3 regions of the Mesorhizobium sp. CNPSo 4689 genome follow, and region 2 is predicted to be linked to each of the others. Evidence: riboswitches for the same ligand, from Rfam matches in the RefSeq annotation. Region 2 holds a riboswitch; each other region holds the start of a gene.
The links. Region 2 has a riboswitch for thiamine pyrophosphate ahead of thiB (thiamine ABC transporter substrate binding subunit). Riboswitches for the same ligand answer to the same signal wherever they lie in the genome.
Positions count from the first base shown of each region.

Region 1: another riboswitch for thiamine pyrophosphate. It lies ahead of thiC (phosphomethylpyrimidine synthase ThiC); the one in region 2 lies ahead of thiB (thiamine ABC transporter substrate binding subunit).
Region 3: another riboswitch for thiamine pyrophosphate. It lies ahead of AC04SI_RS29155 (YkoF family thiamine/hydroxymethylpyrimidine-binding protein); the one in region 2 lies ahead of thiB (thiamine ABC transporter substrate binding subunit).

Region 1 covers NZ_JBWLUZ010000023.1:5,600-15,012, reverse strand. Annotated here, with positions in the region: partial or broken gene AC04SI_RS23640 (transposase) at 1-53, opposite strand, end outside; gene AC04SI_RS23635 (MFS transporter) at 212-1,867, opposite strand; gene AC04SI_RS23630 (hydroxymethylpyrimidine/phosphomethylpyrimidine kinase) at 2,418-3,185, opposite strand; gene AC04SI_RS23625 (thiamine phosphate synthase) at 3,176-3,781, opposite strand; gene AC04SI_RS23620 (thiazole synthase) at 3,778-4,551, opposite strand; gene thiS (sulfur carrier protein ThiS) at 4,555-4,752, opposite strand; gene thiO (glycine oxidase ThiO) at 4,721-5,722, opposite strand; gene thiC (phosphomethylpyrimidine synthase ThiC) at 5,719-7,554, opposite strand; TPP riboswitch at 7,658-7,774, opposite strand; gene AC04SI_RS23600 (hypothetical protein) at 8,062-8,493, shown strand; gene AC04SI_RS23595 (porin) at 8,886-9,413, shown strand, end outside.
Region 2 covers NZ_JBWLUZ010000003.1:362,894-372,306, forward strand. Annotated here, with positions in the region: gene AC04SI_RS06830 (ABC-F family ATP-binding cassette domain-containing protein) at 1-417, opposite strand, end outside; gene AC04SI_RS06835 (thiamine diphosphokinase) at 420-1,064, opposite strand; TPP riboswitch at 1,199-1,313, shown strand; gene thiB (thiamine ABC transporter substrate binding subunit) at 1,357-2,355, shown strand; gene thiP (thiamine/thiamine pyrophosphate ABC transporter permease) at 2,364-3,974, shown strand; gene thiQ (thiamine ABC transporter ATP-binding protein) at 3,971-4,756, shown strand; gene AC04SI_RS06855 (M48 family metalloprotease) at 4,911-6,380, shown strand; gene AC04SI_RS06860 (RNA polymerase factor sigma-32) at 6,399-7,262, opposite strand; gene AC04SI_RS06865 (amino acid ABC transporter substrate-binding protein) at 7,590-8,363, shown strand; gene AC04SI_RS06870 (ABC transporter permease subunit) at 8,524-9,204, shown strand; gene AC04SI_RS06875 (amino acid ABC transporter ATP-binding protein) at 9,201-9,413, shown strand, end outside.
Region 3 covers NZ_JBWLUZ010000040.1:13,823-23,235, forward strand. Annotated here, with positions in the region: gene AC04SI_RS29120 (hypothetical protein) at 1-115, shown strand, start outside; gene AC04SI_RS29125 (DUF982 domain-containing protein) at 130-453, opposite strand; gene AC04SI_RS29130 (DUF1236 domain-containing protein) at 774-1,097, shown strand; gene AC04SI_RS29135 (hypothetical protein) at 1,168-1,383, shown strand; gene AC04SI_RS29140 (DUF2934 domain-containing protein) at 1,496-1,735, shown strand; gene AC04SI_RS29145 (hypothetical protein) at 2,297-2,647, opposite strand; gene AC04SI_RS29150 (nucleotidyltransferase family protein) at 2,759-3,844, opposite strand; TPP riboswitch at 4,079-4,192, shown strand; gene AC04SI_RS29155 (YkoF family thiamine/hydroxymethylpyrimidine-binding protein) at 4,183-4,791, shown strand; gene AC04SI_RS29160 (ABC transporter permease) at 4,909-5,679, shown strand; gene AC04SI_RS29165 (ABC transporter ATP-binding protein) at 5,676-6,440, shown strand; gene AC04SI_RS29170 (ABC transporter substrate-binding protein) at 6,460-7,467, shown strand; gene AC04SI_RS29175 (LexA family transcriptional regulator) at 7,626-8,276, opposite strand; gene AC04SI_RS29180 (hypothetical protein) at 8,357-8,599, shown strand; gene AC04SI_RS29185 (hypothetical protein) at 8,596-8,931, shown strand; gene AC04SI_RS29190 (GcrA cell cycle regulator) at 9,023-9,413, shown strand, end outside.

The sequences.
Region 1 (9,413 bases), on a different contig from region 2:
GCGGCGCCTATCGTGCGCAGCATCGCGGCCGCCGCCTTGAACAGAATGGCGTACCGCAAGCGAGGTTCCCGCAGCTGCCGTGGAGCTGAACGTCGAAATCAGCGAAATCCCGTGCGGCCGCTGACGGAGTCCGAGGAGTATCGTCCACGTCCGCCATGCACCTGGAGCGTCATACGTTGGCGATCGGTGGCGCGAGACGTGACGGCCCGGCTCAGTGACGGGGAAGGGCAAGGACCGACTGCTCTGATTTGCGGCCCGAGCTTGTCGGCCGCTCAATCGAAAGCGTCACTTGAGGTGGAAGCTCTCCCCTGTGCAATTCGAGCACACGTTCATCCAGTTGCTTATCTACCGACGTGAGACGATGGTTCATACGAAGGTAGTCTGTCCAGGTCGGCGTGTGGAATGTCTCTGTCCATTGCAAAGGCTTCTGAAGGTTGCGCTGGAGCGTCCAGTGCCGAGCACCGACGCGGCTGTGTACATGCCGGCGCTGGCGCATGAGATCGAGGAAAGCCTCAAGGTTTTTCTCCGGTATCAGATACTCGACTTTGACCACGATGGGACCGCTTCTCGGCTTCAGATCAAGCGCGACCGCGGGAGCGTCGAATTCCTCCAAAGGGTCGGGCTCGGACTCGCGGCGCTCACGGAGGGGAAACAGGGCCCCGGCTGCAGCGACCAGTAGGAGAGCTCCAGCCGATCCTTCCAGCGCCCAGGTGAGGGAATGGTTCTCGGCCACCGTGCCCCACACCCAGCTGCCGGCCGCGATGCCGCCATCTATCAATGCATAGTAGATCGAGATCGTGCGTCCAACGACCCAGCGCGGGCTCGCCAGCTGCACGCTCACGCCAACCCCGGACCAGGCGGTGACCCAGCCCGCGCCGCCCAAGGCGAGTGCAATTGCCGCCACCGCAATGGAAGAGGTCAGTGCCAGGGAAAGGGAACACGCCGCGCAGGCGACGCAGGAGAGCCTCATCAGGCGTTCTTGCGACAGGCTACGTCTGAATGTGCTGTTGGAGATGCCGGCGAAGACGGCGCCTGTCCCGAAGCCGGCCATCAGCGAGCCGTAGGCAAGCGGGCCTCCTCCCAGCTGATCGCGGACAACCAGCGGCAGCAGCGCGAGTATGGCGATGCTCGCCAGGCCAAAGAGGGTTCCGCGCGCGATCGCCGCCTTGATTTCCGATGACATCGCCGTGAAGCGCAGCCCGTCGTAGATCGCCGTCCTCATCGACTCGCGTGGAAGAGGTGACGAGCGAACCTTCCACTTGCAGCGCCATATGGCGCCCAAGGGTACCAAATAGGTGAGCGTGGTCACAGTAAAGGCCGCCAGAAGCCCGAACGAGGCAACCACGATGCCGCCGAGCGCCGGGCCGACGGTTCGGACAGTGTTGAAGCCAACGGAGAGCAAGGTCACGGCAGCGGGAACGTCGCGTCGGTGCACGATATCTCCAACCGAAGCTTGCCAGGCGGGATCGTTGAGAGCGCCGCCGCATGCGATCAAGAAGCTGAAGCCGAGGATCATCCACGGACTCACAAAGCCCAGCGCCACGGACGCAGTGAGCATCGCTGAGGCCATCACCATAAGGCAGCGGCCGGCGAACATGACCCGGCGCCGACTGTAATTGTCGGCGAGAGCCCCGGCGAAGACGGACAAAATGAAAGCCGGCAGGTTCGATGAAGCCTGCACCAGCGCAACCATCAGATCGGAAGTCGAAATCGTTGCCATCAGCCAGCTGATGGCAACAGTCTGCATCAACCAGCCGAGACTGGAAACCTGGGTGGCGAGCCAAATCGAACGAAAGGTCGGCTGCATGAGTGGCGCAAACGTCGTTGGCACAGCAAAGTCTTCATCTGAGCCAGCCACCCTACTCATCTTTTTTGCGAGCCTTTGCTTTCCGAATATCGGCCGCGCTGTCTCGCATGTAATCCCGACTGGATCGTGGCGGCCGTGGGGGAGGGACCATGCCGATGGGAAATTATTTTAACGCGTCGACGCTCCGTTCAACGTCGAGCGGAACGAAAGCCCGGACGACGACAGCAGGAGAGCCAGCCGCCCGCAGAGGTGCTCAGGAATGGTTTAGATTATCCCGGAGTTCTTCGGTTGCCGAAACTTCGATTATGCGCTGATGCGTTGGGATAAGCGAAGTGTTGTGACACAATTCAGTCAAAGCCAATGGCCAGATGCTTGCCGATCCTGCGGACGCCCTCACAGGGATGCGGGATAAGCGGCAGCTGAAGCCGTTCAGGTGGTGTCGTCCAATGCGAGCTTCGACTTCGCTGTTTGATTGCTCAGGAGGAGCCTGCAAAGGGAAACGGGAGCCTCTTCCGATCCTTGCGATGCCCTTGAACTCGCTTTCGTGGAGAAGCGTGGTCGCCAGTCCAGCCGTTTCCCAGTGAACGGCAAACCGCCGCAAAACTGTCACTCACTGCCATGTGGCGGCATTCCTCTGCAGTCTCTCGAACACAAAAAGCTTGCCTTTACGAACGCTGTCTTCGAGTGGGCTCGCCATCGCCAAGTGCGCCGCAATCGCGCTGGCCAGCATGCAACCCGTCCCGCGCATCGACGCGGCAAGGCGGGACATGTCGAAGTGGATCGGTTCTTGTTCGTGGCGCAACAGAATATCGGTAGATCGGGGTCCCGCTGCATGGCCGCCCTTGATCAGAATGGCCTGCGCGCTGGCGGCCAAGAGTTCCTGGCCTTGCCGCACCGCGTCTTCCTCATCAACTGCTTGCTCCGCGCCGATAAGGAGCGCCAGCTCGATGAGATTGGGTGTGACCAGACAGCAAAGCGGCATCAGATCACGCTTCATGACCGCGACGGCGCCGGCTTTCAGGAGCGCCCGGCCTGACGTGGAGGCCAGCACCGGGTCGAGTATCGCCGGCACGCTCGGATTTTCGCGCAGCACGGCGGCAACGGCAACGATGATCTCTGCCGTGGCAAGCATGCCGATCTTGATGGCCGCCACCTTGTTGGCCTGCAGTGCAGCCGTCATCTGATCGGCCACCAGGCCGGGTTGCAGATGATGGACGTCCATGACGGCTTCGTGCGTCTGCACTGTCAGCGCGGTGACAGCAAGACAGGCGCGCACGCCAATGGAAGAGATCGTCTCGATATCGCGTGCAATTCCGGCACCTCCGCTGGAGTCCGACCCACCAACGACAAGCACATGCGGTTCTCGCCTCAGCGCCATGGCGTTGTCTTTTCGATCCATTCTTGCGTGCGCGCTACGGGGTCGTCGTTCAGCGTGATGTCGGTCACCACCGCCGCGCTGTCCGCGCCAGCCGCGAAGATACTGTCGAGCCGGTCGGGGATGAGGCCACCGATGGCGACCAGGGGGATCGGCGCGACCCGGCGCTTCCATTCGCCGATCCGTTCGACCCCTTGCGGGCCCCATCTCATCTTCTTCAGGATGGTCGGGTAGATGGGGCCGAGCGCGATATAGTCCGGTTCGGCGGCGAGGGCCGTCTCGAGTTCGGCGTGATCGTGGGTCGAAAGTCCAAGCTTCAATCCGGCGTACTTAATCGCCAGCAGGTCGGCCGCAGCCAAATCCTCTTGGCCGAGATGGACGAAGTCGCAGCCTTCCTCAATGGCCAGCCGCCAATAGTCGTTGACGATCAGTTGGCAGCCATGGACCGCGCAGACGTCGCTCGCGCGGCGGATTTCCGTCCGAAGCGTGGCCTCGTCGTGATCCTTGATGCGCAACTGAACCAGCTTGACACCAACCGGGACCAATCGTTCCATCCAGGCGGCGCTGTCTACGATCAGGTAGAAGGGATCGAGCTTCATGAGAAGACGGCCCTGCCGAATGTCGGCGTCGATGGCATGGCGACTTCGCGCGGTTCGAGCATTCCCGAGCCGAAGGCTTCGCGGCCGGCATCGACCGCCTGGCCGAACGCGCGCGCCATGCCGACCGGATCAGCTGCCCTGGCGACCGCCGTGTTCAGGAGCACGGCGTCAAAGCCGAGTTCCATGACGGTTGCGGCGTGCGACGGCCGTCCCAGCCCCGCATCAACAATCAGCGGGACGCCAGGGAAATGTGCGCGCATCGAGCGCAACGCTGGAATGTTGATCGGTCCGAGGGCGGAACCGATCGGCGCGCACCACGGCATCAAGACCTTGCAGCCTACCTCCAGAAGCCGCTCGGCGACTACAAGGTCGTCGGTGGTATAGGGGAATACTGAAAAGCCGTCCTCGCACAGGATGCGGGCGGCTTCGACCAGGCCAAACACGTCCGGCTGCAGCGTGTCGTGATTGCCGATCACTTCGAGCTTGATCCAGGTCGTCCCGAATACTTCGCGCGCCATTTTCGCGGTGATAACCGCTTCCTTGACGGAGTGGCAACCAGCGGTGTTGGGCAGGATTCTTACGCCGAGCGCGCGGATCAGCGACCAGAATTTTTCGCCAGCCCGGCCGTCCGCCATCTCGCGGCGCAAGGAAAGGGTCACCACCGCCGTGCCCGACGCCTTGACCGCATCGGCAAGGATTGCCGGCGAAGGATATTGAGCGGTGCCGAGAAGCAGGCGCGACGGAAGCTCGGTTCCATAAAGCTCTAACATGATCTAGCCTCCCTGCATGGGCGAGAGGATTTCGACCCGGTCGCCATCGCTTAGCTGGAACTCCGCCCGGTTGGCTCTGTGCACGAGGTCGCTGTTGACGGCCGTTGCCAGCCAATCGCCCTCATAGTCGAGCGCGGCAAGCAGCGCCGCCAGCGTAGAGGCGTCAATCTCAAGCACTTCGCCGTTGACGATCAGTTTCATTCGCAAGCTCCATGGATTTGTCGTGATTGACGAGAATTTCGGCTGCCCGGCGCGCCATGGCAGGCGCCAGAAGAAAGCCGTGGCGATAAAGCCCGTTGATCGCGACCGTGGTTCCAAGTGCTTCGACACGCGGCAGGTTGTCGGCAAAGGCCGGACGAACGCCGACACTGGTTTCAACGATCTCGGCCTCGCCAAAGGCCGGATGGAGGCCATAGGCGGCACCCAGAAGCTCCATCATCGAACGCGCCGTGACTGGTCCGGCGGACTGGCTTTCAATCATCGTCGCGCCGATCATGAAACGGTGGTCGGTGCGCGGCACCATGTAGAGCGGAAAGCGCGGATGCAGCAGCCGGACCGGGCGCGACAGCGAGACATCAGGCGTGCGCAGGATCAGCATCTCGCCGCGAACGCCACGCAGCCGGTCGTCGTCCGCTGCCATTCCCGTGCAGTCGATCTGACGATCGAAACCGGAACCATGCCGCGCGTCGGCGCCGAAGCGGAACTCGACACCCATGGCTGCGAGCTTGTCATGAAGTGCTACCATCGCCTGGCGCGGGTCGAGATGAGCCTCATCGGGGAAGAGCAATCCGCGTCGGAACCGGCCGGCGAGGTCGGGTTCCAGGAGCGCAATTTCGTCTTCATCGACATGTCGGTGACCCGACGTGCGGCTGGCGAACCGGTCGAGCTCCCCCGCATCGCGCGGCGCGGCCACAACCAGTGTTCCGGCCCGTGTCACCTGACCGGGCAGTACCGCATCCCACCAGTCGGCGGCGTCGCGTCCGAGATCCAGCACCGGCTGCTCGGCGCTTTCACGCTCGCACCACGGCGCCAGCATGCCGCCGGCGAACCACGACGCATTGCCGCCAAGGGTATACCTGGTCTCGATGACGGTGACCGCCGCGCCGCGCGCCGCGAGTTCGAAGGCGGCGGTGAGGCCGGCGACGCCGGCCCCTTTGACCAGCACCCTCATGACGGTTCCGGCGCGTCTGGTATGAGCGGCACGCCGGTCTCGTCAGCTGGCATGTAGAGATTGCCGCCCTCGCGGTATTTCGCCGCCATCGCCGCCATGCCTTCCTTCTGCGCCTCGGCGCGGATGTCGTGGGAGATGCGCATGGAGCAGAATTTCGGTCCGCACATCGAGCAGAAATGCGCCACCTTGTGCGCCTCCTTGGGCAAGGTCTGGTCGTGGAAGGAACGCGCGGTTTCGGGATCGAGCGACAGGTTGAACTGGTCTTCCCAGCGGAACTCGAAGCGCGCGCGGGAAAGGGCATCATCCCTGACTTTCGCTGCCGGATGGCCCTTCGCCAGGTCGGCGGCATGGGCGGCGATCTTGTAGGTGATCACGCCGGTCTTGACATCGTTGCGATCGGGAAGGCCGAGATGTTCCTTCGGCGTGACGTAGCAGAGCATGGCGGTGCCGAACCAGCCGATCATGGCAGCCCCAATGCCTGAGGTGATGTGGTCGTAGCCCGGCGCGATGTCGGTCGTCAGCGGCCCCAGCGTATAGAACGGCGCCTCGCCGCAGACGGCGAGCTGCTTGTCCATGTTCTCCTTGATCTTGTGCATCGGCACGTGGCCGGGCCCCTCGATCATCACCTGGCAATCTTTCGCCCAGGCGATCTTCGTCAGCTCGCCCAGCGTTTCCAGTTCGGCAAATTGCGCCGCGTCGTTGGCATCGGCAATGGAGCCCGGACGAAGTCCGTCGCCGAGCGAAAAGGACACGTCATAGGCGCGGCAGATGTCGCAAATCTCGGCGAAGTGCTCGTAAAGGAAGCTTTCCCGGTGATGGTGCAGGCACCATTTGGCCATGATCGAGCCGCCGCGAGAGACGATACCCGTGACCCGGTCGACGGTCAGCGGGATATAGTGCAGCCGCACGCCGGCGTGGATGGTGAAATAGTCGACACCCTGTTCGGCCTGTTCGATCAGCGTGTCGCGGTAGACCTCCCAGGTCAGATCCTCGGCGACGCCGCCGACCTTTTCGAGCGCCTGATAGAGCGGCACCGTGCCGATCGGCACTGGCGAGTTGCGGACGATCCAATCGCGAATGTTGTGGATGTTGCGGCCGGTCGACAGGTCCATCACCGTATCGGCGCCCCAGCGGATCGCCCACACCATCTTTTCGACCTCCTCGGCCATCGACGAGGTGACCGCCGAATTGCCGATATTGGCGTTGATCTTGACCAGAAAATTGCGGCCGATGATCATCGGTTCGCTCTCTGGGTGGTTGATGTTGGCTGGAATGATCGCGCGTCCGCGAGCCACCTCGTCGCGCACGAATTCGGGCGTGACGAAATCGGGAATCGCCGCGCCGAAGGCTTGGCCGTCGCGCTCAAGCTTGCCGCGTAGGACCTCGCGTCCAAGGTTCTCGCGGATGGCAACGAACTCCATCTCGGGCGTGATGATGCCGGCGCGCGCGTAGGCAAGCTGGGTCACCGCCTTGCCGGCTTTGGCCCTGAGCGGCCGGTTGCGAACGGGGAATTCCGGCGTCAGGCGCTCGCCCGCCGCAAATCCATTGTCTTCCGGCCGGACGTGGCGGCCGTCATAGGCTTCGACATCGCCGCGCGCCGTAATCCATTCATGGCGAAGCCGGGCGAGGCCCTTGTCGATGCTGGTTTCGACAGTCGGGTCCGTATAGGGGCCGGACGGATCATAGACGGTGACGGGCGGTTCACCCGCCGTCGGATGGACGGAGATTTCTCGCATCGGCACTTTGATGTGCGGGTGGAGGACGCCGGACTTGTGGATTTTCCGTGAGGCAGGCAGCGGTCCCGTCGACACGGCTGGGGTGAGGGCATTCATCTTGAGGCTCCTTTGCTCATGCATTGGAGACCCAGTTCTGTGCCGGAAGGATGAAAAGACGCTTCTGTCGACCTGCCGAAACAGGACCTCGGGCGTAAACTCCCGCAAAGCGCTTGCACCGTCCCTACGCCAGTATGAACTGGATCAGGTTCAACGGGTCACTGCGCCGCGAAAGCCAGCAGTATCTCAGCCCCTTGCCGGGACTCCCCTGGTGAATGCTTGGAATTGAACGGGCCGGCGCTATTTTGTCAAGCGCCTTCGAGATGCGGCGGTAGGCCGCCTACCAAACCCAGGGAAATGCGCGCGCAGGTGTCGGCGACAAATCACGCCCCGGAGACCTAAGCAGGGATAAGGGGATCGCCGAACCGTCGGGCTGAAAGATCGATCCTTATGAGGATCACGCCTGCAATCGGCACCAAACGTTTGCGCGTAGATCTGCCCTGCCTCCGTCATTGGTCAGCCCGGCGAAATCCTTTCCGCGGCCGCGGTTCGACAGGTGGCCACCATTTGGTGAAGGAAACGGAAGGGCATATTGGCCAGCCGCTCGGGCATGTCGATCAAGGCGTCAACCTGCTGCCGGAATTGAGCTGCAGAAAGGCGATTTCTTCGGGAAGGTCCCGTTCGAAAGGATTGCGACAACCGCGCTGCCACGGAACGGTCGTCGAGAACATCGCTAAGCTGTCCAAGGCCTCTGCTGTGACTTACTGGAGCATGCCGTTAGCGACGAGCGGAAATCCATTGCCGCGCTTACGGGGCAACGCGGTCGAGAAAAGCATCGAATGCGGCAGCAACAGCGCGAATCACAAAGCGATGCTCCTGCCGCAGAGCCGAGGCGTGGCCGCCCTAACGATGACGCTTACGGCCTGGGCCATGCTCCAAGAGCCGGACGCCCGACCTTCGCTCGTGAATATGTCGGCGTCAGTGGCGCGTCTCGCCTGACGTATCGAGACGGTGCCGCCGCAAGATGTCTCAATCTCGAGGTTTCATAGCAGACTACAGCCGTCGATGTTGAACGAAATTGTCGCGTATCGAACCAACGAACCATGTCCGAAACGCTTGCGTGTCGTGCTCAGTTTGACCCTCAAAGCAAAAAAGAAAGGAGCGCGACGAAGGTGCGCCAGCCAACTTGAGTGTCAGCGCGTAGCGACGTCTTCAGCATGGCACGTCACTTGCTCAGTCAACTTTGGAAGCCCTTGTGACGGTCTGCCCCACAACAAGTGGAAGGTGACTATGGCGATTGGCTCAGAAGTGCTGAATTCCCCGGGGCAACCGACTTTCGCTGAAGATCTGCGTCGAGGACAGCACGCCGAGGCATAGGAGTTGCAGTCATAATGAAAATCACGAGCCTTCTTCTCGGTTCAGTTGCAGGCCTGATCGCAGTTTCCGGTGCTCCCGCCGCCGACGCGATCGCCGTCGCTGAGCCAGATCCGGCCGAATACGTCAATATCTGCAACGTCTACGGCGCTGGCTACTTCTACATTCCCGGCACCGAGACCTGCCTGCGCATCGGCGGCTATGTCCGTTATGACATCGGCGCGGGCGATACGGGATCGTATGGCGCAAGAAACTCGAATGCGAGGATTGGCGTGGATCAAGGTACATGGCGAAACAACACGCGCTTCACGTTCAAAACTTGGACCCGTCAAGAGACCGAACTCGGCATGTTGAAGACCTATGCCGAAACCCGCATGAACTTCGGCAATCGCAAAACTTCGAGCCCGGACAGTCCTCAGAACTATTCCTTCGATACGGGCATCTCGTTGACCTCCGCCTGGATCCAGCTTGGTGGCCTCCGAGTTGGTAAGGATGGGTCGGCCTTCGATGAATATATTGGCCACGCCGGGAACGTCCTCAATCAA
Region 2 (9,413 bases):
GTCGGGCTCGGGCGCCATGACGCGGGCAAGGGCTGCGCGGCGCGCCTCGCCGCCGGAGAGATCGTTCGGCTTCTCTTCGCCGGTGAGGCCAAGGTGTTCCATCAGATAGGTGGCGCGGTAGGGATCGTCGGCGGGCCCCAGTCCCGCCTCGACATAGGCGCGAACGTTGGCGAAATCGTCCATGTCGGGCATTTGCGGCAGATAGCGCACGGTCGCCGAGGGCTGGCGGAACACTTCGCCATCCTGCGGCTCGATCATTCCAGCAGCGATCTTCAGCAGCGTCGACTTGCCGGAGCCGTTGCGGCCGACCAGCGCGATCTTGTCGCCGGCCGAGGCACTGAGTTCGGCGCCGTCAAGCAGCGGCGTGCCGCCGAAGGTGAGCTTGACCCCGTCGAGATTGAGAAGCGGCGGGGCCATGATCAGCTTTCAGGCAAGGGGTAGGGGTGGGCAAGCAGCAGCGCACGGCCGCTGCCCAAGGCGATTTCGAGGCGGCCCTTGACCTCGTTGGAAATGGTCAGCGACGAGCCGAACGCAACTTCGACATGGTCGAGCGGCCATTTGGCGCCAGTGACGCTCAAGCCGGCAAGGTCGGAGAAGCCGAGCACCGAAAACAGCGTGCCGTCGGCGTAGCTGAAACCGGCTTTTCCAGGCAAAAGCGGGATGCCTTCCTGTGCGCCGCTGGTCAAAAGCACATCCATCCCGCCTTCGGCCAGGCGCACCGCGAGGGCTAGGTGCAGGAAGGCGTGGTCGGCACGCTTGCCGCCGAAGGCGCCGGCGAGAACCAGGCTGGTGGCGCCGCGTTCGAGTGCGGCTGATATCGCCAGTTCGCCGTCGGTCTGGTCTTTCTCGGGCGGAAACACCTGGCGCGGCACGGCGGCCAGATCGTCCGGCAAATCCGCCGGCACGGAATCGAAATCGCCGACCCAGAGTTCGGGCATCACTCCCAGCATCCGAGCATGGCCGATGCCGGCGTCGGCGGCGATGACGCGCGTGCCCTCGATCTGGCGGTCGAGCAGTGGCGTGCGGATGAGATCGCCGCCAAGCAGGATGGTGAATGTGCTCATATCTCGTGGCCCTTACCAGCCCTGCCTGCGAAACGGAAGGCCGGGCCTCACGTGCGTCGCGTCTTTGGGCAACATGCACTGGATCCCCGGCAAAGTTCCGCTTGCACGCCACATCGGCCGGGCCTATGTGTCGAAACGCTCTAACGGGGTGCCGGACGCGATCTTCGCGGACCGGCTGAGAGGCAAACCAGCCAACCCGCTGAACCTGATCCGGTTTGTACCGGCGGAGGGATTAGACGTTTCGGACAACCCGACGCCTCAATTCCTTTCAACACGAACGAAGGAGGCGCCGATGCGCACGCTTTTATACGCACTGATCTCAGCAATCACCCTGGCTGTTACTGCACCCGCGCAAGCGCAGGACAAGCTCACCGTCTACACCTATGAGAGTTTCACCGCCGAGTGGGGTCCGGGTCCGTTGGTGAAGAAGGAATTCGAGGCCGAATGCGGCTGCACCCTCGACTTCGTCTCGGTCGCCGACGGCGTGGCGCTGCTCAACCGCGTCAAGCTCGAAGGGGCCTCGACCAAGGCCGACATCGTACTCGGCCTCGACACCAACCTGACGGCCGAAGCCAAGGCCACCGGCCTGTTCGCGCCGCATGGCGCGGTGTCCGATGTCAACGTGCCGGGCGGCTGGAGCGACGACACCTTCGTGCCGTTCGACTATGGCTATTTCGCCGTCGTCTACGATACCGAAAAGCTAAAAGTGCCGCCGAAGAGCCTGAAGGAACTGGTCGAAGGCGATGCAACCGACAAGATCGTCATCCAGGATCCGCGCACCTCGACACCGGGCCTCGGCCTGCTGCTCTGGGTCAAGTCGGTCTATGGCGACAAGGCGCCGGAGGCCTGGGCCAAGCTCAAGTCGAAGGTGCTGACAGTGACGCCGGGCTGGAGCGAGGCATACGGCCTGTTCACCAAGGGCGAAGCGCCGATGGTGCTGTCCTACACGACGTCGCCGGCCTACCACATGGTCGCCGAAAACACCGAGCGCTACCAGGCGGCGTCTTTCGAGGAAGGCGAGTATCTGCAGATCGAGGTTGCCGGCATCACTACGACCGGCGCCAAGAACCCGCTGGCGGAAAAGTTCATGGCCTTCATGACCGGACCGAAGTTCCAGAATGTCATTCCCGAGACCAACTGGATGTACCCGGCCGGCAAGACCGACAAGCCGCTCAACCCGGCCTTCGACAGACTGGTCAAGCCAACCAAGACCTTGCTGTTCAGTCCGGAGGAGGTCGCGGCCAACCGCAAGGTCTGGGTGGATGAATGGCTGGCGGTGATGAGCAAGTAGGGGTCGGGATGGTACCGGCGCGTTCGACCGATCCCCGCATCACCGCCGGCATCGTCGCGCTTTCGGCAATAGCGCTACTGATCGGCGGCGCGTTCGCCGGGCTCATCCTCGAAGGCGCACGCGACCTCTCCGGCGCTGCGTCCGCCTTCGATCCCTATCTCCTGCGCGTCGCCCGCTTCACGCTGTGGCAAGCGGCTCTCTCGACGCTGCTTTCCGTCGTGCCGGCGCTGTTCGTGGCGCGCGCCCTGTCGCGGCATCCGCGCTTTTTCGGCCGCGGCCTGATCCTGCAGCTCTTCGCCCTGCCGCTGGCACTGCCGGCCATCGTCGCTGCGCTCGGCATCCTGGCGCTCTACGGCAATGCCGGCTATTTCGCCGGCATTCTTGGCAGCCGGAATTGGCCGGGCATCTACGGGCTGTCAGGCATTCTCGTCGCCCATGTCTTCTTCAACCTGCCTTTGGCCACAAGGCTGTTCCTGGAGGCGCTGGGGACGGTGCCGGCCGACCAATGGCGGCTGGCGAGTCAGCTCGGCATGGGCGCAAGACCCGCCTTCCGGCTGATCGAATGGCCGGCGCTGCGCGCGGCACTCCCCGGTATTGCCGGGCTTGTCTTCATGCTCTGCATCACCTCCTTCACCATCGTGCTGACGTTGGGCGGCGGGCCGGCCGCCACGACGCTGGAGGTCGCCATCTACCAGGCGCTGCGCTTCGATTTCGATCCCGCGCGGACCGTAACGCTGACATTTCTGCAGATCGCGCTCACCTTCGTCGTCGTGCTGGCCTTGATGCGGCTCGGCGTCAACACGGTTGGCGATGCCAATCTGCCGGTGGCGCCGCGACGGTATCTTTCCGCCGGCATGGCCGAGACCGCGTTGAACGTCACCTTGATCGGTCTGGCCTTGCTGTTCGTCGCCGGGCCGATGGCCGCGACGTTGGCCGCCGGGCTTGGCGCCGATCTCGGCCGGTTGGCGGGCGAGGCTGCCGTGCGACAGGCGACGGTGACCAGCGTCGTGCTTGCCTTGCTCTCGGCGGTTCTTGCGGTGGCGCTGTCGTTGTCGCTCATCATGGCGCGGCGAGCACTCGCGCTGATGCGCGGCGTCGGTCCTCGGACGCTGCTCGAACATGCCACCGACACCGGCGCCGGCTTTGTGCTGGTCGTGCCGCCCATCGTCGTCGGCGCCGGCTGGTTCCTGCTGTTGAGTGCGATCAGCGACGTCTTTGCCGTCGCGCCTGTCATGGTCGTTGCCGTCAACGCGGTGATGGCAATGCCCTTCGCCATCCGTGCCGTGCGTCCCGCCTATGATGCGGCGAGCGAACGGCACGAACGGCTTTGCGCGCAACTTGGCATCTCAGGCTGGAGCCGGCTCATTCTGGTCGACTGGCCGTCGCTCAGGCGGCCTCTGGCCACAGCCTTCGCCTTCGCCATGGCCTTGTCGCTCGGCGACCTCGGCGTCATCGCGCTGTTCGGCAGCGATTCAGTGCAGACCTTGCCTTATCTTTTGCTGGCGCGCATGGGCAGTTACCGGACCGCGGACGCCGCCGGCTTGGCCTTGCTGCTCGGCATGGTTTGCCTGGCGCTCGTGCTTGTCGCAGACCGGCTGGGGCGGGGAGAACGAGCATGACGCCCACCCATGATGGCGCCGACGTGAAACACGGGGCAGCAGTGCGGCTGGACAATGTTTCGTTCAGCTACGGCGAGGCGTCGTTTCTCTTCAATGTCCAGTTTGCCGCTTCCAGGATCACCGCCATCATGGGGCCAAGCGGCTCCGGAAAATCGACGCTGCTCAATCTGGTGGCCGGTTTCGAGGCGCCAGGGTCGGGCCGCGTGCTGATCGGCGAGGCGGAAGTCAGCGCCGCTCCGCCTTCGGTCCGGCCAGTGTCGATGGTGTTCCAGGAAAACAATCTGTTTGCCCATCTCCCGGTGGAGCGCAATGTCGGGCTCGGCCGCTCGCCGTCGCTCGGCCTAAGCGGCGCCGACCGCGAGGCGATCGCCGGGGCACTCCAGCGCGTCGGCCTTGCCGGCAAGGAAAACCGCCTGCCGCGCGAGCTCTCCGGTGGCGAGCGGCAGCGCGTCGCACTTGCCCGCGTGCTGGTGCGCGACCGGCCGGTGCTTCTGCTCGACGAGCCATTCGCCTCCCTCGGACCGGCCCTGCGCGACGACATGCTGGATCTTTTGGCCAGTGTCCATGCCGAGCGGAAGATGACGGTTCTGTTCGTCACCCACCAGCCCGAAGATGCGCGCCGCATCGGCCAAGATATGGTGTTTCTCGACAATGGCGCGGTCGCCGCGGCGGGGACGGCGGCCGATTTCTTCGACGGCGCTGGACCGGAAGCCTTCCGGCGCTATATCGGCTCGGGACCGGTCAACACCGGATCACGAGATATTGCCCGGAAGCGGACATAATTTACGGCCAAACCGGGTTTGGACGATGCGGCGTTTGCTTGCCTTGACCAGAGGAGTGTGGCTAGGTCCGGCCATACTGGTCCGGCATAGGCCGTGATTTGCCGCAAACAACAGAAGGGACGCCGATCTGCCGACCGGCAAGGACAGACTGTTGATGAAGCCGCTGGCGCGATTCCTTGCGCTGGCCGGCTTGGCCGTGGCGCTGGCAAGCTGCCAGATGTTCACGCCGCCGGATGTGCAGGAATCCGGTTTCCAGCCGTCCGACAGGCCCGTCACCGTCGACAATGTCGTCGCCAACAGCAAGCTCGCCGAGATGGCGAAGGCGCAGCATCCGCGCATCCTCGCCACCTATGGCGGCGAATATTCCGATCCCAAGCTCGAGCGTATGGTGGCCAAGGTCGTCGGCAGCCTGACCGTGGTGTCTGCCAATCCGACCCAGACCTATCGCATCACCATCCTAAATTCGCCCAACGTCAACGCCTTCGCGCTGCCTGGCGGCTATCTCTACGTCACGCGCGGCCTGCTGGCACTGGCCAATGATTCGGCCGAGCTTGCCGCCGTCATCGCGCACGAGATGGGCCACGTCACCGCCAATCACGGCCTGCAGCGGCAGCAGCTGGAGGCCGAGGAAGGGCTGGCGACCAAGGTCGTCTCCGATGTGCTCGGCGACAGCCCGACCGCCAAGGCCGCACTCATCCGCGGCAAGCTCAGGCTTGCGCAGTTCTCGCGCAACCAGGAGCTCGAAGCAGATGCCATCGGCATCAAGTCGGTCGGCGAGGCGGGTTATGATCCTTACGCCGCCGGCCGCTTCCTGCAGTCGATGTCGGCCTATACCGATTTCCGCTCGATCAGCGGCGCCACCGATGCCAGCCTCGACTTCCTGGCGACGCACCCCAACACGCCGCAGCGCATCGACCTGGCACAGCGGCATGCCCGTCAGTTCGGCCCGCCGGGCGTTGGCACGCGCGACCGCGATGCTTTCCTCGCCGGCATAGACGGCCTGCTTTACGGCGATACGCCGGAAGAAGGCTATGTGCGCGGCCAGACCTTCCTGCATCCTGGCCTCGGCGTGTCGTTCACCGTGCCCGACGGCTTCGTCATCGACAATTCGGCCGCCGCCGTGACGGCGACCGGCCCGGGCGACATGGCGATCCGCTTCGACGGCGTTTCGATCGACAAGAACCGCCCGCTGACCGACTATATCCGCAGCGGCTGGGTGGCCGGTCTCGACGATGCGAGCGTGAAGCAGGAAACCATCAACGGCAACGAGGCGGCGACAGCGCATGCCGGCGCCGACGGCTGGCAGTTCGACATCGCGGTGATCCGCGCCGGCGGCCAGGTCTACCGGCTGCTGACGGCGGCACCCTCGGCCAGCACCACGCTCGATCCGGTGGCGCGCTCGGTGAGCGGCTCGTTCCGCATCCTCAGCGCGGCCGAGAAGGCGGCGCTGAAGCCGCTGCATATCCGCGTCGTCACCGTGCAGGCGGGGCAGACCATGGGCTCGCTCGCCGCGCAGATGGTCGGCGTCGACCGCAAGCTCGACCTGTTTAGGGTGCTCAACGCGATGTCGCCGGGCGCCGCCGTTTCGACCGGCGACAAGGTCAAGATCGTCACAGATAGATAAGGTTCAGGACGGCAAGGTTCAGGCGGCTGTCGCCATGAATTCGGGGTTCTGCTCGACCAGCGCAACCTTCAGCTTTTCCATGGCGCGGGCTTCGATCTGGCGGACGCGTTCCTTGGAAATGCCGAGCGCTTCGCCAAGCGACTCAAGCGTTGCGCCCTCGTCGGTCAGACGGCGCTGCTCGATGATCCTGAGTTCGCGGGCATTGAGCGCGCCGAGCGCTGCCTTGAGCCATAGCGAGCGGCGTTCGATGTCGATCGTGTCGCCGACAATTTCGTCCGGCAAGGGATCGTCCGAGATCAGGAAATCCATCCGCTCGGCCGTGCCGGCATCGTCGGCAAGCGGCGCGTTGAGCGAAGAGTCGGGAGCCGAGAGGCGGGAATCCATCATTGCCACGTCGGCCTCGGAGACGCCGAGCGCGACGGAAACTTCGCGGTAGAGTGAGGCGTTGGAGATCGGTTCGGCACCGTTCGCAAGCCGGGCGCGCAGGCGCCGCAGGTTGAAGAACAGAGCCTTTTGCGCCGAGCTGGTGCCGCCGCGCACGATCGACCAGTTGCGCAGGATGTAGTCCTGCATCGAAGCGCGGATCCACCATGTCGCATAAGTCGAAAACCGCACCTCGCGGTCCGGCTCGAAACGCGCCGCGGCTTCCAGCAAGCCGACATGACCCTCCTGGATCAGGTCGCCGAGCGGCAGGCCGTAGTGGCGAAACCGCGAGGCCATGGAAATGACCAGCCGCATATGCGCGACGGTGATCCGGTGCAGCGCCTGCTGGTCGTTATCTTCCTTCCAGCGCAAGGCCAGAAGATGCTCCTCCTCGCGCTCGAGATAAGGAGCCTTCATCGCCGCGCGGACCATGGTTCGTCCTGCCGTGTCTTCGATCATGCCGCGCTCCTGTTCCGGGTCTTGCCGGCGGGCTCGCCACCGCGATCTTGTCGGCGCTTCGGTTGAAATGTCGGCGCTGCGCCCTACAACAGCAAAACTCGCCACGCCGAGGAATGTTCCCCGGCGCAATCGCCCTGCGGTTGGACGGAGTGGAGCGAAGCGGGAACGCTGAAGGTTTGCGCCGCGTTCGTCGGTGTGGATTTTGAGAATGGGATTTCTGAAATGATCTATCTTTGAAATCCGATTCCTTATTTTGCCGAGCTGCATCTGCCAGTTTCCAGCCCTTCACAAAGTGCCGACCACCGGCCAAGACGGGATCACAGAAAAATGAAATGGCTCACTTCGCTCATCGTTGCCGGAACGCTGCAGGTTCTGGCGGTTACGTCAGGCCACGCCGGCGCCAACCTCGACCAGATCAAGCAGGCTGGCGTCATCAAGGTCGGCACGGAAGGCACCTATGCGCCCTTCACCTATCATGACGCTTCCGGCGCGCTGGTCGGCTTCGACGTCGAGATCGCCAAGGCGATCGCCGACAAGCTCGGCGTGAAAGTCGAATTCCTCGAAGGCAAGTGGGACGGGCTGATCGCCGGCCTCGACTCCAACCGCTATGACACCGTCATCAACGAGGTCGGCATCACCGATGCGCGCAAGGCGAAGTACGACTTCTCCGATCCCTATATCGCCTCCAAGGCGGTGCTGATCGTTCGCGGCGACAACACTGACATCAAGAGCTTCGCCGATCTCAAGGGCAAGAAGTCGGCACAGTCGCTGACCTCGAACTTCGGCAAGCTCGCCGAGACCAACGGCGCCGAGCTCGTCGGTACGGACGGCTTCGACCAGTCGATCCAGCTGCTGCTCACCGGACGTGCCGACGCCACCGTCAATGACAGCCTGTCCTTCCTCGACTTCAAGAAGCACAAACCCGACGCCAATGTGAAGATCGCGGCGCAGGAAGAGAACGCCGACTATTCCGGCGTGATCGTGCGCAAGGGCGATCCGGAACTGGTCGCCGCCATCAACAAGGCGCTGGCCGACATCAAGGCCGACGGCACGTACAAGAAGATCGCCGACACCTATTTCGGCCAAGACGTCTCGCAGTAAACGCATTCTTCTCGGGCGGGCCGATACCGGCCCGCTTTCCATATTTTGCGGTGAGCCGTCTTTGACGGCTCGCCGGTTTTCGCATGATATCCGGTCCTGTGTCCGCGCCTCGACGGATGCGGGCTGATGCACCGTAGATGATCTGGCAAGGAGGCCTTCTGTGCCGCACTGGCTGCAACTGATGCTGGACTCCTTGCCGACGCTGTTGTGGGCGGCGCTGATCTTTACCGTGCCGCTGACGCTGCTGTCGTTTGCCTTCGGCCTCGCCGCCGGACTGGTCACGGCGCTGATCAGGCTGTTTGGCCCGAAGCCGTTGGTTGCCGTGGCCCGTTTCTATGTCTGGATTTTTCGCGGGACGCCGCTTCTGGTGCAGTTGTTCCTGATCTTCTACGGCCTGCCGTCGGTCGGCATATTGCTCGACGCCTTTCCTGCCGCGTTGATCGGCTTCACGCTCAACATCGGCGCCTACACGTCGGAGATCATCCGCGCCGCCATCGGCTCGGTGCCGAAGGGGCAGTGGGAGGCGGCCTATTCGATCGGTATGAGCTGGAGCCAGGCGATGCGGCGCACGATCCTTCCGCAAGCCGGACGCGTCGCCGTGCCGCCGCTGTCCAACACCTTCATCTCGCTGGTCAAGGATACGTCGCTGGCCGCCGCCATCACGGTGCCGGAAATGTTCCAGGCGGCGCAGCGCATTGTTGCCACCACGTATGAGCCGCTGATCCTCTATGTCCAGGCTGCGGCGCTCTATCTGGCGCTGAGTTCGGTGCTGTCGGCGCTGCAGACGCGGCTGGAGGTACGACTCAACCGCTATGGCGGCTTCCTGGAGGCGCGCTCATGATCGGCCTCACCAATATCGAGAAGCGCTTCGGCGACAATCTTGTGCTGAAGGGCGTCACCGTCGCCATCGAGGAGGGCGGCGTCACCGCCCTTGTCGGCCCCTCCGGCGGCGGCAAGAGCACGCTTCTGCGCTGCATCAACCTGCTGGAGATCCCGACCTCCGGCACGGTGCGCATCGGCGATGAGACGCTGGAATTCCGCCCGGGCACC
Region 3 (9,413 bases), on a different contig from region 2:
CGTGCTGCAGCCGCCGCCCACCGGCGACCAGGGCATGGCCCACCCGGCGCCGAATGAGGGCAGGACGCCTGTGATCAGGCCCGACGAGGTGCCGGCGCAGCCGCCGAAGCAATAGCAACGGGCCCCAAGTCACGGCACGGGGCGATTCCGCTCAGCTCGGCTGCGCACGCTTCTCGTCTTGGCTTGCCGCAGCGCGGTGACGGGATCGACGCCTGTCCACACTATGCCTGCTGCTTCGGCAAAGCCCATGAAGGCCCGCCGCGCCTGGTCGGCCGTGAGATGTCCGGCGCGCGCCGCCACGCAGGCCCTGATGGCGGTGGCGTAGACCGGACCGCGCCGCGCCGCCGGCCATTCCTTCAGAAAATTCTGCATCTCGGCCAGCGAAGCGATTTCGCGCTTGAAGCCGGCACCGACGGCAATTGTCAGCGGAGCACGGAAAGGCATGTCGTTCATGTGGAGAACCTCCTGATGGACCGGCCCTTCAATGCAAATTGGGCCGGTCCGGTTCCCAGCGGGATCCGGCGAGGCGCAAGGTGGCTTTGCCAATGGCCGGGACCGACAAACGATCGCCTGGGATGCGGCCATCGCGTCGTCTCTCGCACGCAAAGGCGAGGGCAGAGAGCCGCAAAACCATAGATCAATTAGTCCCGACTTACGGAACAACAGCGTTGTGGCGGCGTTTGCCTTCAGAGCTCGCCACTTATCGACCTGTGGATGTTTCCGTTAAGGCGGAGGCGAGGGCGAAGCTCGCCAACACGAAACAGGAGAGAACGATGAGAACCCTGATTCCTTCCGCCGCCGCGCTGCTTCTTTTTGCAGGCGTCGGTGTCGCTGCCGCTGAGGATGTGATTGTTACAACCCAGCCGCAGGCCGTCGTGGTCACGCCCGAACAAAGGACGGTCATCCGCGAATATGTGCACAAGCACCCACTGGCTTCGATCAGCCTTCTCGGCGTCGAGCTTAACGTCGGCTCTATCCTGCCCGACACTGTAGAGCTTCGGGAAGTTCCCGACACTCAATACAGATACACGGTCGTGGGCGATCACACCGTGCTGGTCGACCCCGGCACGCGCAGGGTCGTCGAAGTCATTGAGTGATGCATGATACCTGTCCCGCCGTCTTCGGGAGGAGACGGCGGGCAACGGGTTTGTTCAAAGGAGCATTCCCATGTTGCCGCATGTCGAGACCCCCAATTCCACCAATGTCGCGGCCTGTTGCGACAAGCTGCTGGCCGAGCGAAGCACCAGCTTGCTGTCGATGAAGGAGGCGATCGATGAGCTGCGCCGGCGCACCGGCACAGAGCGCTCCGACGCCGATCTCGCCGGGCTGATTACCAAGAAGGCGGCATTGCTGGGTGTCGCGGTCCTGTCCAACGACCACTAAAGGAAATCGCGGCGTCGAGCGTGTCTACGCCCCAAGACGCCGGTCGAAATATCCGCTAATGTTTTGCCGGGATTTGGACCCATCCGATTTGGACCCAACCACGGAGGCGACAGTGACGGACGACAGGCAGGAACGCATTCGCCAGCGGGCGCACGAAATCTGGGAACAGGCCGGGCGGCCCGAGGGCTCGGACATGCAACATTGGGACCAGGCGACAGCCGAGATCGACGGAGCGGCGAAGCCGAAAACCAAGGCTGCGCCGAAGAAGGCTGCGGCCGCCAAGTCAGCCAAACCGGCAGCCGCCAAGGCCAAGGCACCCGCCAAGGCCGCCAAGCCAAAAGCCAAGGGCTGAGCGCCGGCCACGAAATCTCTCTTCAATGACCCATGGGAAATGGATGCGGCGCGGCAGCGCCGTCTCCGGTAGAGATTGGCTGCGTTCATGGAACCTGCATTGTCGCCCCGTCACGCCGAGATTGCAGCTTAAGGAAATTAGAATAGTCTAATTAGTTTCGTGACAGCCAGCGCGCGTTAGTTAAATACACCCAGTAAAAGTCAGGTTGCTACTCCGATCGCGCCGTAGAGCAGGGCCATGCGCCGCCGCCATTCCCCGCGCGGCGACGGCCCGACCGGCGGGAACCTTTAGGCGTCGCTAATGTTGTGCTTCCAGCACCAATTTTGGGCGAAGGAGCACGTCATGAATAATATCATTTGGCTGGTCGGGGCCGTTGTAATCGTCATCGCGATCCTGAGTTTTCTCGGTCTGAGATAGGCTTGGCTCCCAACGGGCTCCGGCCCGGCCGCGCCGGCCGATTGCGGCTGATCACTCCCGCTTCAGCGGCAAACGAACCCACTGGCCCCGCGGCCAGTGGGTTTGCATTCCCGGCCAGACCGACAGCTTTCCGCCGCTCGGCCCTCACGCATCCCAGGCATCGCTGGAGAGCGCAAAGCGGATGCCGGCCGCCGTCATGGCGAGTTCGCATTCGGTGATTGCCCGCAGGTTGCGCAGATAGCGCGCCACGGTCTGCGGCAGCCAGCCGGCACAGGCATCGACATAGGCGCGGCTGTGGACCAGCGTGCCGGTCGACAGCCGCTCCTCTTTTTCGGCGATGACTTTCAGATACTGGCGGATGAAGCGGATGTCCTCCGCGATATCCTGGCTGGCCATGCGCCAGGCGCCGGCGAGGCGCTGCCTCTGGTCGGTCGTTGCGGGAGAAAAGAGCGGGCGGGAGAGATCGGCGAAGGCGGCGTGATTTGCGGTGTTCAAGGATATCCCCTCAAAGAGAAGATATCGTACTTTACGTACGAATACTGGTCAAGTGCAATTCGTACAATATGAACGAAAGAGATGGATAGAAACCATCGGAATGCCGGCGCCTCAGGCGAGCCGCATTGGAAATCCTTCGAGCTGCGCGCCAATATCGGCAAGCGCCCTCCCGAGGATCTGGCCGACCATATCATGCCTGTCCGGATCGAGCAGGTGCAGGCCTTTCCGGAGCGCGTCGCGCCAGCTGTCGCCCCTGTTCCATGCTTCCGCGAACACGAAGGCGAGGTCATCCTGCCGGCGTGTGGCGTCAAGCGCCTTGACCAGCTGGCTCGCCTGATGGAGGTCCTTTTCCCGCTTCGCTGCGGCGCTTTGCCGGCGTGAAGCGACGATCAGCTTGTGGACGGCGTAGCGCTCGGGCGAGGGCACCAGCACGGGCACGCCCGAGCGGTGCAGGAGCACCGTTCTGACGGGGTCGCGGATGAGAAAATCCAGGAACCGCAAAGGCTGCGCGGAGACGCCTCCCAGCGACGGCATCGGGCTTGCGTGATCCGCATGGTCGTCGCTGCCCCGGTTCGGAGTGAGGAATTCGACCTTGTAGCGGGAAGCGTTCTCGAACTGTGTGGTCCGTCCGGCGTCTGTTCGGTGTGGAACCTGACGAAATGTCGGATCGATTGCCTTGAGCACCTCAATGACCGGCGGCAGACTGTCGTCCACTTCGGCCGAGACGGAATGAAATTGAGCGAAGTCTACGTCGCCTGTCTGCAGCGAGGCACCAGGCAGCCGCACGCCAAGATGCCCGGCATAGGTCTGGAAGGCGACCGTTCCGACCAAAACGGCGCGCAGGCGAAAGAGTCCGGCCTTCTCCAGGGCTTCGACCACTTCGCCGGTGAATGTGTCAGGCGCGGTCAAGCCGGCGTCGCGCACGAGGCTGGAAACCAGCTTGCGGCGGCTCTTGAGGTCGCTCTTGATCTCCTTGAAGGCGGCGACCCGTTTTGCGATCTCGGGGTCTTCGGCCGGGCCGACGTATCGCCTTGTCTTCGTCGGGCGGGTTTCCTCGAAGTACCAGTAGTCGCGGCCCTTTACCGGAACGCGGACGAAGTTGCCCGCCGTCGAGAAATAGGTCTCGAACGAGGCATCCAGGCTACGCTGCACGAGTTCGGCGTACATCGTGCGATAGGCGAGATCGATCGTTTTCATGGCTAGCACTCCGATCATGCGCCTTCCGTTATAAGAATTTGTCAGTTTTCTTATAACTGCGCGCTATCCAGCTGAATTTCAAGGATGTTATAAGAAAATGGTGAAAATCTTATAACGCGGAGCGTTGAAACCGATCTCCCCCAAGCGGGAGACTGTCAAAACCTGGCCCAACACACATTCGCGTCACGCCTCGACAAACCCTCTTCCCCAATTCGCCGAACAGTGCTTTAACCCCGGCATCCACAGGGGTGCTCCGTACGGTCGGGGCTGAGACGGGGGCGGCAAGCCCACAGACCCTAAAAGCTGATCTGGGTAATACCAGCGGAGCGAGGCGGGCTATGTTTTCTGGCGCACAGATTTCCCTCTATCCCATGGCCGATGATTTCGTCGGCGTCATCCTTGGCGCGCTTGGCGCGCTCGATCCGTATCGCGATCGGCTGAGGATCGAGACCGACGACATCTCGACCTTGCTGGTCGGGCCGCCCGAAGTGCTGTTCCCGGCGATGCGCGACTTGTTCGTCGCGGCTTCCGCCAGCGGCAAGCACTGCGTGCTGTCAGCGGCGATCTCGCGCGGCTGCCCGGGCGAGCCCGACGATCCGATCTGCCGCTCCGACGAGGTCGGCGGCCCCGTCATTCCGCTCGACGAGCGCAAGGTTGCCGCCATCCGCGCCGTGCAGGCCACCGCCGTGACCGGTCAGGCGACGGCGGCGCAATTCTCGCTCTATGTGATGGGCACTGGCGACCACATGGACGAGATCTATGGCTGCATCGACTTCCTCAAACAGTCCGGCGTCTACGAGCGCTCCAAGCATTTCTGCACCAAATTGCGCGGCGATGCCGGTGCCATCTTCGCCACGCTGAACGAAGCCTTCTGCCGCTTCGGGCCGGGCGCCGGCCACGTAACCCTCGACGTCACCGTGTCGGCCAACAGCCCGTCCGCTGTCTGAGCCATAGCGCTCGCCGCCGTCGAGGATATTTCCGTGGCTGTTCCGTCCGTCCCGTTGTCTGGAGGAGATACCTCTGGCCCTTCCCCACGAGGGGGGAGATCAGCTGTCTCGTCGGCCATCGCCAGGGCTGCACCGGCTGCCGTCTCGGTCGGGCTGCTGTTCGCTGCGTGGGAGCTCTATGCCCGCTATGGCGGCGTTAGGCCGACGGTGTTGCCGGCGCCCTCGCGCGTCTTAGGACAGGCGTGGGAGAATCGCGAGGCGCTGATGGACAATGCCATCCCGACCATCCGCGCCACTCTTGCCGGCTTTGCCTGCTCGCTCTCCGCCGCCTTCCTTTTCTCGGCGCTGGTCGACTTCTGGCCGTCATTGCGCCGCGCGCTGTTTCCGCTGCTGATCGCCAGCCAGACCTTGCCGCTGGTGGCGATCGCGCCGCTGGTCGTGCTGTGGTTCGGCTTCGGCCTGCTGCCGAAAATCCTGCTCGTGGCACTCGTCACCTTCTTTCCGATGATGGTGGCGTTGGTCGAGGGTTTTGAGGCGACCGAGAAGGAGATCGGCCAGATGCTCCGCGCCATGGGGGCAGGGCGCTGGCGTGTCTTCTGGCTGGCGCGGCTGCCCTCGGCGCTGCCCTATTTCTTCGCCGGCTTGAGGATATCGATCACCTATGCCGTGGTCGGCGCGATCTTCGCCGAATATGCGGGCGCGGCGAAGGGGCTGGGCATCTACATGCTCAACGCCAAGAACAATTTCCGCCCCGACCTGGTGCTCGCGGCGGTCGGCGTCAGTGCGGCGCTGACGCTGGTGCTGTTCGGCCTGACGGTGCTCGTCCAGCGCCTTGTCATGCCCTGGGAGCGAGCGGCAGGAGAACGCGGCGGCGAGGGGCGGCAATGACCCGGCTGGAGCTGCGCCAGGTGCGAAAATGCTTTGGTCCGCTCGAGGTACTGGCCGGCATTTCGCTCAATGTCGCGGCAGGCGAATTCGTCTCCATCCTCGGTCCGTCCGGCGCCGGCAAGTCGACGCTGTTCCAGCTGCTGACCGGCGCGGAGAAAGGCGAGGGCGAGATGCTGTTCGACGGCGCGCCGCTCGACGACCATGGCAGCCGCTTCGCCTTCATGCCGCAGCGCGACGCGCTGATGCCATGGCGCCGCATCCTCGACAATGCGACGCTGGGGCTGGAGGTGCAGGGAGTGCCGCGCCGGGCGGCGCGCGAGCGAGTCACGCCGCTCTTTGCCGAGTTCGGCCTTGCCGGCTTCGAGCGCGCCTGGCCGGCCGAGCTTTCCGGCGGCATGCGCCAGCGCGCGGCCTTGCTGCGCACCGTGGTGCAGCAGCGCGACATGCTGTTGCTCGACGAACCGTTCGGCGCGCTCGATGCGCTGACCCGCGCGGCCATGCAGCGCTGGCTGGAAGCCATGTGGCGGCGCCACCACTGGACGGCGCTGCTGATCACCCACGACGTGCGCGAAGCCGTGCTTTTGTCCGACCGCATCTACGTGTTTTCCGCGCGCCCGGCCCGCATCGTCAGCGAGATCGCAGTGCCGTTGCCGCGCCCGCGCACCGCCGACGCCAGCGCAGCGCGCGAGGCGGCCGTGCTCGAGGCCGGCATTCTCGACACGCTGCTCGGCGCCACCGATCCGCAACCCTCAGCCCAATGACCGTCCCAAGGAGATGACCATGACTGAACTCACCCGCCGCCAGGCACTGCTGCTGACGCTCGCTGCCGGTCTGCCATTCCCCGCCCGGACTTTCGCCGCTGGACAGAAGGTCACCGTCGCGCTCGACTGGACCGTCAACACCAACCACATCGGTTTGTTTATCGCCCGCGACAAAGGCTTTTACGCGGAAGCCGGCCTCGAAGTCGAAATCCTGCCCTACAGCGACACCGGCGCGGGCACGCTGGTCGCCAACCGCGTCGCCGATTTCGGTATCAACGGAACCATCAGCCTGTTCACCCAGAAGACCGCCGGCGCCGACCTCAGGGCCGTCTATGCCGTGGTGCAAACCGAGACCGGCCGCGTCGTGTTCAACGCCGACCGTAGCGCGATCAAGAGCCCGAAGGATCTCGACGGCCTGACCTATGGCGGCTTCGGCAGTGCCTGGGAGAACGCACTGATCTCGACCATCATCCGCCATGATGGCGGCAAGGGCAATTTTGAGACGGTGACATTAGGCACCTCGGCCTATGAGGCGCTGGCCAACGGCGCCGTCGATTTCACGCTCGAGGTCTCGACCTGGGAAGGCGTCGAGGCCGAACTGAAAGGCATCAGGCAGCGCAGCTTCCGCTACGCCGATTATGGCGTGCCCGACGAGCACACCACCTTCATCGCCTCCAGCGACGCCTTTCTTCAGGCCAATCCGAAAGCGGCCGTCGCCTTCGTTCAGGCGACTCGGCGCGGCTACGAGTTCGCCGTCGACCACGCGCAAGAGGCGGGCGACCTGCTGATCGCGGCCAACAAGGACGCGCTCACCAATCCGGCCCTGATCCACGCCTCGCTGAAGGCGCTGAACGACGGACATTTCCTGAGGAGCGAAGCCGGCGCCATCGGCACCATCGACAAGGCCAAGGTGGACGCGATGGGGGAGTATCTCTTCACCGCCGGCATATTGCGCGACAGTGATGGCAAGGCGCTGGAGAAGCGCCCGGATTTCGCCGGGTATTTCAGCAATGAATATTTGGGGTAGGACGAGTTTCTGATCTTCCCACTCGAGGGGAGGGGGACATGTCGCCAGGCGACAGAGGGGGGCGGCACCTCCTGACGCGACTTCCTATCGCGGACAGAATGCCGGCGTTCCATTAGCGGCGCCCCCTCTGGCCGGTCCCCTCGAGGGGAGACCACCCCTCACATATCGATCATCGACCGCTTCACGCGCCCGATGATGGTGATCGCGCCTTCCAGTTCCGGCGGCGGGATTTCCATGTAGGAGGCCGGCTGGAACGGCGGCTTGTCGTTCGGGCGGTAGCGCTTGTAGGTGGCGCGGCCGCTTTCGTCGGAGATCACATAGCAGCCATTGGTCACCAGCCGCTTGTCGCGCAGATTGACGAAGATGATGGAATCCGGCGGCGAGATCTTGTTCATCGACGGGCCGTCGACGCGCAGCGCAATCCATTCGCCCTGCTCGAGATCGGCGGCGGGTATGGTCGGATAGTCCGACAGGTTGACGACGCTGTCCTGGCTGCCGAGTTCGCCGGCGCTGATCCACGAGACGATCGGCACGTCGACGGTAAGTGGCGAGGGCATCAGCGCGGCCGAACCGGCCTCGTGGAAGCCGCCGCTTCCCGCGGGATTGCCGTCGAACAACAGCCAGCCGGGATCGACGCCGAACAGGCGGCCATATTTCTCCGCCGCCTTGCGCGACAGCGGCCGGTTGCCGTTCTCGTGGCTGATCAGCGTGTTCTTGTTGATGTCGCGCAACGCCCGCGACGCATCGCTCGGCGAGGCATAGCCCGCCTCGGCCCGCGCCTGCTGCAATCTGTGTCGAGGATCCATCATCGTACAAAATGCCTGAAATTTATCGTCCAAGGTGTACGATTTTGCTTGCGACTCTTTCGTACATATCGTACGCTTAGCGCATGATCGAGCATCCTGCAAGCATTTCCGCACTGATTGACCATTGGCCCGCCATCACCGACTTCGCCGCCGAAGTCGGCTGCGGCTACGAGGCAGCCCGGCAGATGCGCCGGCGCCAGCGCATCGCGCCGCAGCACGGGGCGCAGGTCGTCGCCGCCAGCCGCAGGCGCGGCATCGCCAGCGTCAGCTACGAGTGGCTGGCCGCTGTGGCCGCCGCTGATACCGCGCAAGGGGAGGCGGCATGATCCTGCGCCTGTCCGCCCATTTCGAATCGTCCGGGCTGTCCTCCTCCCCGGCTCGGACGAAGACCGGGGCTTTTGCCCCGGATCCGGCCCGCCTGCGGTCACCGCAGGCCGCCGGATCGGCCGGAACCGTTCCTCCCCCGGTTCCGGCCCCCTTTTCGCGCCAGGCTGGTTTGCCGAGGACCGGCGAACCAGCCGCCGCCTCCTGCATCCGCACCGAGGACGGCACCGTCATCCTGTTCGACAGGCTGACGGGCAGGGCGGTGTCCGGCCTGACCCGCGTGGCTGCCGAGGCCGCGCTCCGCCGCCTGAATGGGGCGGTGAGCCCCGCCTGAACCAACCCCTTCGAACGATTTCGCAACGGCCTTTCTGGCCGAACCCTGGCGCTCGCCCCGGGCGAGGCCTTCACAACTGACGGATCCCGACATGGCCGCTGCTTATACCGACACCGAACTCAACGCGATCGCGCTTTGGCTGAAGGATGGTCTATCGGCCACCGGGATCGCTCTGCGCTTTTCCGCCCTGCGCGGCAGCCCGGTCTCGCGCAACGCCATCATTGGCATCGTCCATCGCAACACGGGCTTGCGCGCCATCGGCTTCGCCAATCCCAAAGGCGGCCGCGCCAGTGGCCGGCCCCGGAGGAACGCGGCAAAGCCCGCGGCGGGAGGGCGCGCTGCGGGACAAGCCAGGCCGTCCGGGCAAGCAAGGCAGTCCGGACATTCAGACCAGCCCAGACAGGCAGAGCTGGCCGGACAGGCGAGGGCTTCCGGGCAGGCTGAGGGGCAGGGCGGCGCTGGTATGCCATTCCCGCCTGCTG